Regions from separate parts of the Methylophaga sp. F-2 genome, predicted to be linked through region 2. Evidence: riboswitches for the same ligand, from Rfam matches in the RefSeq annotation. Region 2 holds a riboswitch; each other region holds the start of a gene.
What was found. Region 2 has a riboswitch for cyclic di-GMP ahead of AC13DA_RS00975 (hypothetical protein). Riboswitches for the same ligand answer to the same signal wherever they lie in the genome.
Positions count from the first base shown of each region.

Region 1: another riboswitch for cyclic di-GMP. It lies ahead of AC13DA_RS07535 (autotransporter outer membrane beta-barrel domain-containing protein); the one in region 2 lies ahead of AC13DA_RS00975 (hypothetical protein).
Region 3: another riboswitch for cyclic di-GMP. It lies ahead of AC13DA_RS12750 (hypothetical protein); the one in region 2 lies ahead of AC13DA_RS00975 (hypothetical protein).

Region 1 is NZ_JBSXOF010000018.1:104,293-107,576, reverse strand. It holds gene AC13DA_RS07545 (helix-turn-helix domain-containing protein) at 1-608, shown strand, start outside; gene AC13DA_RS07540 (alpha/beta hydrolase) at 605-1,441, opposite strand; cyclic di-GMP riboswitch class I at 1,611-1,690, shown strand; gene AC13DA_RS07535 (autotransporter outer membrane beta-barrel domain-containing protein) at 1,710-3,089, shown strand; gene AC13DA_RS07530 (hypothetical protein) at 3,211-3,284, opposite strand, start outside.
Region 2 is NZ_JBSXOF010000010.1:29,319-32,602, reverse strand. It holds gene AC13DA_RS00985 (hypothetical protein) at 1-11, shown strand, start outside; gene AC13DA_RS00980 (hypothetical protein) at 340-834, opposite strand; cyclic di-GMP riboswitch class I at 848-930, opposite strand; gene AC13DA_RS00975 (hypothetical protein) at 1,247-1,927, opposite strand; cyclic di-GMP riboswitch class I at 1,945-2,029, opposite strand; gene AC13DA_RS00970 (methyl-accepting chemotaxis protein) at 2,448-3,284, shown strand, end outside.
Region 3 is NZ_JBSXOF010000019.1:722,052-725,335, forward strand. It holds gene AC13DA_RS12745 (molybdopterin-containing oxidoreductase family protein) at 1-1,556, opposite strand, end outside; cyclic di-GMP riboswitch class I at 1,781-1,859, shown strand; gene AC13DA_RS12750 (hypothetical protein) at 1,894-2,394, shown strand; gene AC13DA_RS12755 (YqaA family protein) at 2,524-2,964, shown strand; gene AC13DA_RS12760 (hypothetical protein) at 3,017-3,284, opposite strand, start outside.

The DNA.
Region 1 (3,284 bases), on a different contig from region 2:
AGTCGGTTTTACTTGAGTCTGCCAGAGCCATGAATCCACGGCAGTGGGAAATGCCTGTGGACAGTGTTTTAGTATTTGATGGTGTAAATCGACAACCGTTAGAGTTGTTTACTGATTACCTTTATCAATTATCAGCGATGTCTTCGGATGACGGTCAGCCAGAGCAGCAAAAACATTTAAATACTTCTGTGATGGAACATGTGCTGCTATCTTTAGATTCATCCTTACTTTTTGATGGGCAAGAAACTGATGTCGTGGCACGGCGAAGAGCGGCTAAATCAGTGAGATTAGCTATCGACTATATTCACGCTAAGCTGGACAGTCATATTTGCCCAACCATTATCGATATTTGTAAAGATGTCTGTATCAGTCAGCGTAACTTGCAATATCACTTTAAAAAAGTAATGGGCATCACCCCTAATGCCTACCTTTATCGCTTGAGATTAAATCGAGTGCGATCCCAATTACTCAGGCCTACAGATATTAATATGACGGTGACGCAAGTAGCCAGCGACTGGCACTTTTGGCATTTAGGGCGGTTTTCTAATGATTATCTACAGTTATTCGGCGAGCTACCGTCAGCGACATTACGTCGTGCATTTAATTAAGGGGCAGATTTCTTAGCGGCAGATATTTCCTGCAATAGCTCTGGCCAGTGCTCAACCCAGCAGCAATGATGAGTCATACCGGTGATTACTCTTACAGTGGGGCGTTTTGATTGAGGAAAATGTTGCTGGTATGCATTAGCCACAGCAACGGGCATGATCTTATCTTCACTCCCCACAAAATGAATTTGTGGAATGGCCTGTAATGAAGGCCACTGGTCTGCTGGATTTAATGAGCCTGTTAACGGTGAAATATGCTGTAATGTCGTCCAGTAATCAGTATCAATATTACCTGCCACAGTGACTAACTGAGAAACATCGTCTCGCTTAGCCGCTAATAACGTCGCGACAGCACCCCCACCAGAGTAACCAATAAGCCGTAAAGAAGAAGCCTGATATTGGGCTTTTAACTTATCCACGGCTTGATTCATCGCTTGTAATACCTCAGGAGAAAAGCGGGCTGAAGTCCACAGATGCTGTTCACAGCCTCCAGACCACACATATTGGCATGGGCGGGCCAGATAGACGGCATGGTTATCGAGGAGTGCGAGCTTGAGTGTTAATGGATCGATAGGGGTCGGATCTGAAGACTTTTTTCGTCGACTCAACCAGGCTAAACCATCACCTTCTATGTAAATGGTTAACTCTTTGGACGGTGAGATTTTTTCAGGGATAAAGCTTTGCAAGTTAAATGAGGCTGTAGTGATGATCTGGGATTGCCAGCCATTGAGCTGAGCTAAACGAACTGCCGTATCAGTGCGGTTTTGTGTGGTGGGTATGGATGAGCAGGCCTGTAATATCAAAAAAAGCAGGCAAATAAAGTAACGAAAAACCAAAATAGCTATCCCTTATTATTCCATCTTAGGTATGTGAAAGCACATCATATACGAGTCAGAAAATATTATCCTTAATGCCCGTCTCTCATTAATTTATACGTTTGCGAAAATCGGATAGTGCCGTTGTAGCTGTCTCTATATCATCAATCCTGGCTGGGTTGGATGCCCATATCATTATTGCCAAACTCAGCGTGAGCTGAGGACGGAAAGCTACAGACCTTAAGCTCTTAAGGTGGCTGAGTTACATAGACCGAGAGAGACTCAGAACATGCATACTCAATTTCTAAAACGTTCTTTATTCACGACCTTATTTACATCATCACTCCTATTAAGCGCTGCCGCCAGTGCTGATGGTGTTTTATCTGGAATAAACACTTCGCCTTTAACGATTGATGATGCCACGACAAGCATTGTGTCCGGAACACAGTTTCAAAATGATAGTGAGTTGTCAGTGATAGGCTGGCCTTTTTCTGTAGATCCTGTTTTAGCTAATCAGGGTACCTTTATTAATAATGGTACTTTTTATGGTAAATACAGTGATTTAAATAATTCTGGCATCTTGCTAAACACGGGAAGCCTGACCACGCATGTCAGTGATTTGAATAATGCAGCAAGTGGTCAGATTACCAATACAGGCTATATAGAGAATAAAAGTGGCAGATGGATCAATGATGGCCAAATTGATAATCAGGCTGAATTTCTGAATCAGGGCACCTTTAGCAATAACGGACAGTTGACCAATAACGATATTCTCACCAATACCGGTACTTTATCGAGTTACAGAGGCGGGACTGTTACTAATAATGGCATTTTGACCAACAGCCGGGCGGGTAAATTAAATAACTACATTGATTCTACCCTGGTGAATAATGGCACGCTGAATAATGAGGGCACATTCACTAACGCAGGTCGCTTAATTAATCAGGGTTCAATGACGAATAACTATGTCTTGACCAATGCTATTAATGACACCGTGGTGAACAATGGTGTGATGACGAATAATAAATCGATATATAACCAGAACGCCTTCGTTAACACTGGCACGTTTATTAATAATGAAAAAGCGAAATTGGTCGGTAGTGGTGCCTGGGGTGGTGATTACACTCAAACCGCAGGTCAAACCATCAATAATGGTGTCATGAGCCAAACCAGCGTCAATATTAATGGGGGTAACTTGTCAGGAACCGGCACCATTAACAGCCATGTGACGGTAAATGGTACCGGGTATGACAACTATGCCAGTCTGACCGCTGGTAACTCTATCGGTACGATGACGATTAATGGTAATTACACGCAAGGTGAATTTGGTTCGATGGTTGTGGAGTTTGATGAAACGCACTCCGATCTGCTGGATATTTCGGGTGTCGCTTCACTAGCTGGTTTATTAAGCTTTGAGTTTATTGGTGATGATGTGCAAGAAGGTACATTTAACTTCCTGACCTTTGCCAGCATTGTCGGTAGTTTTGACAGCATTATTTTACCGGCGATAAGTGGTTTTAATTTTGAAGTGGTATTTGGCGATACCTTTGCGAATCTTGTTGTAAGTCAGGCTGTGAACGCTGTGCCTATTCCTGCCGCATTTTTCTTGTTGGCACCGGTCTTATTCGGCTTTTTGGGTTTGCGTCGTAATGCGAGTTTAGTTGCATAAACATCACATATAAAGTTAAGCAAAACCGATAAAATTCAGGGCCAGTTTAAACATCTTTTTTCGTGTTTAAACTGGCCCTGAATACTGCTTATGCTGCTGTCAGTGTTTAACCATAACTGAACTAGGCCGCTTTAGAACCTGTAAGACGTGAACGACCCGCCCACATGCCAATCAGACCAAAAGCAAACAATGGCA
Region 2 (3,284 bases):
AATCAGTTTGAATAAGCCGGAAGTTAACCGGCGCTAATGTCACAAACTCAATAAAATCATGGGATTGCCTTGCGGTAGAAGGCAACATCGATATTGCTCTGGAGGATTTAGGAGGGGGACGCTCTATCCTGCTGAGCTACGGGGACATTGGGCAGGCATTATAACAGCGATAAGCCTGAAGCCTAAAACTCAATATTGTTTCTGAGTCATCATCACTAAAACGCGATACGCCACTGGTCAAATTAGTCTGGATTATGTGTTTTAGCTCAACGTGATTTTAAACAGACAAAAAAGCCGTCACTCTATGACGGCTTTAAACGTTTGAAATACTGAAATTAATTAGACAGCTAGTTTTGCTTTACGGCGTAAGCCCATAAAACCCAGTAGTGCAGGTGCAAACAGCAAGACAGCTGGTGGTAAAGGAACCGCAGAAACTTCGAAAGAAGTAAAGCGAACTTCACCCAGGATGTTAGTATTTATCGATTGTCCTCTGTCATCCCAAGTTATGTAAGCTAAATCGTCTGCTCCAACCCAGCTTATGCCATTAGCCAACCAAGTTTGTGTGCTAATGACAATATCGCCAGTATCAAACAGGTCAGATAATGTGTATGAGTTATAAGCAGAGCTCCAGTTAAATACGGAAAACTCTCCGAAAGACAATACGCCGTCGTTATTCAGATCTTCTCCCACAAAATTCCCAGAAAACGTAAATTCACCACCGTCATAAGTCGGCCATCCTGCATCAAAATTAGCTTTAACAACAGTCGCAGCAGAAGCTGTCAGAGATAACGTCAATAAACCCAGGCTTAATAGCATCCACACTATTTTTTTCATAAAAATCTCCATTTCATGCAGCCCAGCCCTGATGCCACTAATGCACAGCTGTAGGTTTTCCGTCCCTGACTCACATCAGGTTTGGCGATAATATGTTGAACAAAATTAATAAATTAAAGTTAACTTGCTATGGCGAGTAACAGATGAACACTTATATTCTGTTGTTAACAGGTTACTTAAATTGAATTAGAAAAAAAATCATCCTTAAGTATGATTTTTTTAAAAATTGACTTTAAATTCATAGTAAAAATTGAGTCAAAAAAATGTTCAAAGAGAATATTAACTCACGTCAACATATCTCTAATTAAGTTCAGATTAAGTAAGACTATGTGGAGTTAGGCAAGATATGTTCGATAACCAGCTTGTCATGGCCGGACAATCAGGGACAAAAAAGCCAGTATATATTGATTGATTATGCAGCTTGTTTGGCTTTACGGCGAAGTCCCATAAAACCAAGCAAAGCCGGAGCAAACATAAATGCAGCCGCTGGAATAGGCACTTCCGACACAGGCGCGATGCCTGCGGCACCTACGGTGAAGCCATGCCAGCCTTCACTTGTATGAGTAAAACTGAACGAGTCAAATAACCCTTCAAGAATAATCACTCCATGTAGCTCGGCAAAATTAGAGGTAGTAAATCCAGTACCGTCAGAATACAGGGTGGGTGATCCCGAACCGTACTTCCCTAAACCAGTACTATCAAATTTAATTTTTGTATCACCAAAATCAACATTATTTGCGTTCCAGCTGACAAGGGCAATGTAAGGATTCAGCACTGTTTCTGAAAATTTTATTTCTACTGTACCATCGGTACTCAAACCGATAATTTCACGTGATGATGGAAGATTGCTAACCGTCCCCTTGGTGTAGGCATTACCCCACCAATTATCTGTCGCTCCCGATTCTATGAAATAAGCATCAGAACTTGAGCTAAAACCAACACTGACATTGTCACTACCAAACGCCATGGTTCCAGATGCAGTTTTTTGACTTGTTTTTGTCCAGTCTGTCCAGCCAATATTTGCAGCATGAGCCGATATCGTTAACATCGATGCTGACAGAGCAAGGGTTGTTGCAAAAAATTTTTTATACATGTCCCATATCCCAATAATTTTGCAACCCAGCCCTGTCAAGACTTCAATATACAGCTGTAGGCTTTCCGTCCCTGACTCACATCAGGTTTGGCGTTAATGTGTTGAACACGATGAAATAATAATATAACTATTTAATTTCGCAACAGGTAACCACCAACAATCAGTTGCGCACTATTAACTCGCCTTAATTAATTAAAAATTACATTGTACTTTGGTACTAATTTATTAAAAAAAGACATTCCATTTTTCCTCAACACAATGCTTATAGAGGAAAATTCGATACGTTTTCAGCATAAGTGAAAAATAACTTAATCCTCACTCGGAAGAACACAATTTACCCATATCCACCCACCGTGTTTGAAATGCAAAAGTCAGTACCCCCCATTAAGATCATTAACTTACCAGTAACGTGATAGACATCATGCTTTCGTATAAAAGCAGTTAACTTTTACTTTTCACTGCCGATATAAGATGCATACAATTAAATTGCACACTATTTGCAAAGAGGCGAAAAAAAGACATGTTTGGTAAAACAAAGCAGTTAATCACCGAGAATGCGGTATTAAAAAACGAACTCACTCCCTTGCTGGAGATTTTCACCGCAATGCAGTCATCACTCGCCATTATTGAGTTCACACCTGAAGGTATCATCACTGCAGTAAACGACAATTTTTCTCGGGTAACAGGTTATTCCTCTTCTGAACTGATAGGACAGCATCATCAACTGTTATGCGATAAATCCGAAGTTGAATCTTCCCGATATAAAGATTTTTGGAAGCATCTAAAGAACGGTGAGTATTTTTCAGGGGAAGTATTACGCAAGCATAAAAACGGCCATGATATATGGCTGGAAGCCAATTATTTCCCAATAAAAAATGGTGAAGGCCGTGTCGTTAAAATTTTTAAGATTGCTAACGATGTGACCGAACGTGTAGAACATTCTCGTAGTAATGATAGTTTGCTATCTGCAATCGATCGTTCAATGGCTATCATAGAGTTTGATATGGGAGGTCGTGTCACCAATGCCAATCAAAATTTTCTGAGCCTTATGGGATATAAGCTTGATGAAGTGAAAGGACAGCACCATAGAATTTTTTGTGACTCAGACTATGTAAAAAGTCCTGAATATGCCAAGTTCTGGGAACAATTGAATGAGGGACGTTTTATTGCAGACAATTTTAAACGGATAAATAAATATCAATCTGCTGTTTGGTTGGAAGCCACCTATAACCCTATATTCGATAGTAATGGCAAGCCCTATCGAGTCATTAAATTTGCCACTGACATTACTGAAAAAGTTCGCCGTTCCGAGGAAGAAAAAGCGGCCGCTAACACAGCCTATACAATATCACTGGAG
Region 3 (3,284 bases), on a different contig from region 2:
CCTACCTTTAATTTGGCAAAACCATGTTCGCGTAAATAAGCTAAATCGATACCATCACAAGCCGGTGATTCCCAGTCAACATAGTTCTCCAGACACTCGCTATCTGACCAGCTAAAGTTTTCTTCTTGGTAGCCCATTCTGGCTGCCAGACGTCTGAATATCTCATTATTGGGAATAGCTTCGCCCGGCGAATCAACACATTTTTCGTTATAGGTCAGATATAAGTGCCCCCATGACAGCACCATATCTTCCATCTCAGCCCCCATAGAAGCAGGCAGCACGATATCAGCATAAGAAGCCGTATCAGAAAGGAAATGTTCAGCCGACACCAGAAACAGATCTTCCCGCATCAAACCTTGAACAATCTTGTCAGTTTCTGCTGCTTGCGTGACAGGATTCGCATTCCAGCACATCATAGATTTAATCGGTGTATCAAGCCCCAACTCACCCGTTAGTGCTCGACCAAGTTGTATTGCATTCACCACTGGCGTGCCTTCCGGAATCAGATCTGGACGCGAGATGACATCAAATTTATAAGGATGCTCCCATACCGGGAACTGCAAAGCACCACCGCCAACATGCCGCCATGCACCGGTTAAAGCTGGCAAACAAGTAATAGCACGGATGGCCTGACCACCACCGTAGTTACGTTCAACTGCTACCCCAAGGCGAATTGCCGCAGGTTGGCTAGTGGCAAACTCACGGGCAAATTGACGGATATCATCCGCAGCTATGCCTGTGATAGTGGCAGCCCATTCGGGTGTTCTGGTCTTGGCTCTATCTGCCAAGGCATCAAAGCCAACGGTGTAGTTGTCGATGTAGTCCTGATCCTGTAAACCTTCTTCAATGATGACATGCATCATCGCCATCGCTAATGCACCATCGGTACCGGGTTTTGGTGCGATATGCCAGTCAGCCTCTTTAGCTGTTTTGGATTTATACGGATCAATCACCACCACTTTGGCACCATTTTTCTGTGCATCTTTCACGATATGCCAATGGTGAATATTGGTGCTAACCGAGTTACAGCCCCAGATAACGATGTATTTAGAATGAATAAAACTCTCGGGATCGACACCTGCCGTCGGCCCTACGGTCAATAACCAAGCGGTACAAGAACCTTCGCCACAAAACGTACGCTCACAGACGGTCGCCCCCATTTTGTTAAAGAAAGCATCGCCCCCGTTTAAGCCATGAACTAAGCCCTGATTCCCTAAATAGCTATAAGGCAAAATGGCATGCGGACCTTGCTCTGCAATAATCGCTTTCCAGCGGCTAGTGATTTCATCTAAAGCCTCATCCCAGCTAATTCGCTCAAACTGTCCACTGCCCTTAGGTCCTGTTCGTCGCATCGGATACAACAGACGATCCGGATGGTAGTGACGCTTTTCATAGTCTTTGAGTTTGACGCATAAGCCGCCACGCGTCATCGGATGTTCTTTATTGCCTTTGACTGAAGTTAATTGACCGTTTTCCACCTCATAGACCATCGAACAGGTATCCGGACAATCATGTGGACAGCCTCCATGATGCGTCGTTTTTAGTACGCTTGCCATATTGCTCTCTCCTCTCTGATATGTATTTTTTTATTATTATTTTCAGACTATACACCAGTTTAAAACGGGAAATATGCCCGTTAATTTACTCAAGATAATTGATAGAAATTTTATTTAAATCAATTACTCACTCTGACATTTTCTTGTAATAGAGCCTCTATACACTTAGCCGCGGATGAATAATTAACCACTTGAGCAATTGAGTGGTTTATCACTTTCATCCTTTTAATCAAAGCCAAACTCGTCGTGAGGCGGGGTCGGAAAGCTACAGGTCTTCCAAGTGAAGATGGCTGGGTTGCATTGCTTGTTTTTTCACTCTAAACATAAGGGAATTTTTATGAAAAAAGCGATGCTATTTGTCATAGCACTATTTTTCTCTGTTGCGGCTAATGCAGCAACACTTAACTTAACAAAAGGTGACTCAGCTTTCACCAACAATGCTAGTCAGGAAATTGATCTTGCTAGTGGTAGTACAGTATTAGCAAGTGGGACTACAGGTAATGGCGCATGGGAATCTTCGTTCAGTTTATTTACTAATGACGCAACACCAGTAGTTATTGAATGGTCATTTAATCCAGAGTCTAATCTTGATAATGCAACTATTGCATTTGGTGTTTTAGGTGGTGCTATTCAAAATTTCAACATTACTGGTGATTTCAGTTTCACAGCGATATTAACTGCAGGTCTGACATATGTGTTGGATATCTATGACGCAACGGGTAAAGCTTTAAATTACAGCCTATCAGTTTCAGCAGTACCTGTTCCTGCAGCACTTTTCTTATTCGCACCAGTTTTATTAGGTTTCTTAGGCTTTCGTAAAAAAGCGATTGCAGCCTAAACCCATCTTTAGAAAATCACCGTTCAATATTGGGGAGCTTCGGCTCCCTTTTTTTATGTATGATTCAATATTTCCTAGGAGAGTATCAGTTTGACTTCTCCACCATCACGCCATCGAGTAACCGCCTGAATGGATTATTTTGTTAGCTTGGGTTATCCCGGTCTCTTTATCTCAGCCTTTTTATCTGCAACACTACTGCCACTTAGCTCTGAATTGGTTCTGAGCACACTATTAATCAAAGGACTATCACCGAGTTTGCTCATCACCACAGCCACCGTGGCAAATGTGCTTGGCTCAATGCTGAATTATGCTTTAGGTTATTGGGCCAGTTCTGCAGTCATAAAAAAATGGTTACGGATATCAGAAAGCGATATTAGAAAAGCGGAAAACCGGTTTAAGAAATATGGCCTTATTTCCCTGTGTTTTGCCTGGTTGCCCATCATTGGTGATCCATTAACTGTTATGGCAGGTCTCATAAAAATACATCTAGGCTGGTTTGTCGTGTTAGTCACAGCAGGTAAGTTGATTCGCTATATTGTCATCAGTCAGGTAGCACTGTCACTAAATTAAAAAACCCCGTTTCAGAGACTGAAACAGGGTTTTAACTGGGTTACACTTTTATTCAATGATGATGTGGATGACCGATATCCTCACCTTCACTATTATAAAAACCGGATGGACCATGGTCGATATACCCCTGGTTAATCATCTTCGCAATAAATGGATCGGATTCACTATCACCAATATCGGCATAATCTGTTGTCTGATAATCATCACGCATTTTAAAGCTGGCATTAACAGCGCTTTCATCTTTAATCAGTTTCGTTAACTGCCATGTTTGAATGTGACTGTCAGCGGTATTTTTCCAGCTTTTCACTAATGATAAAGCA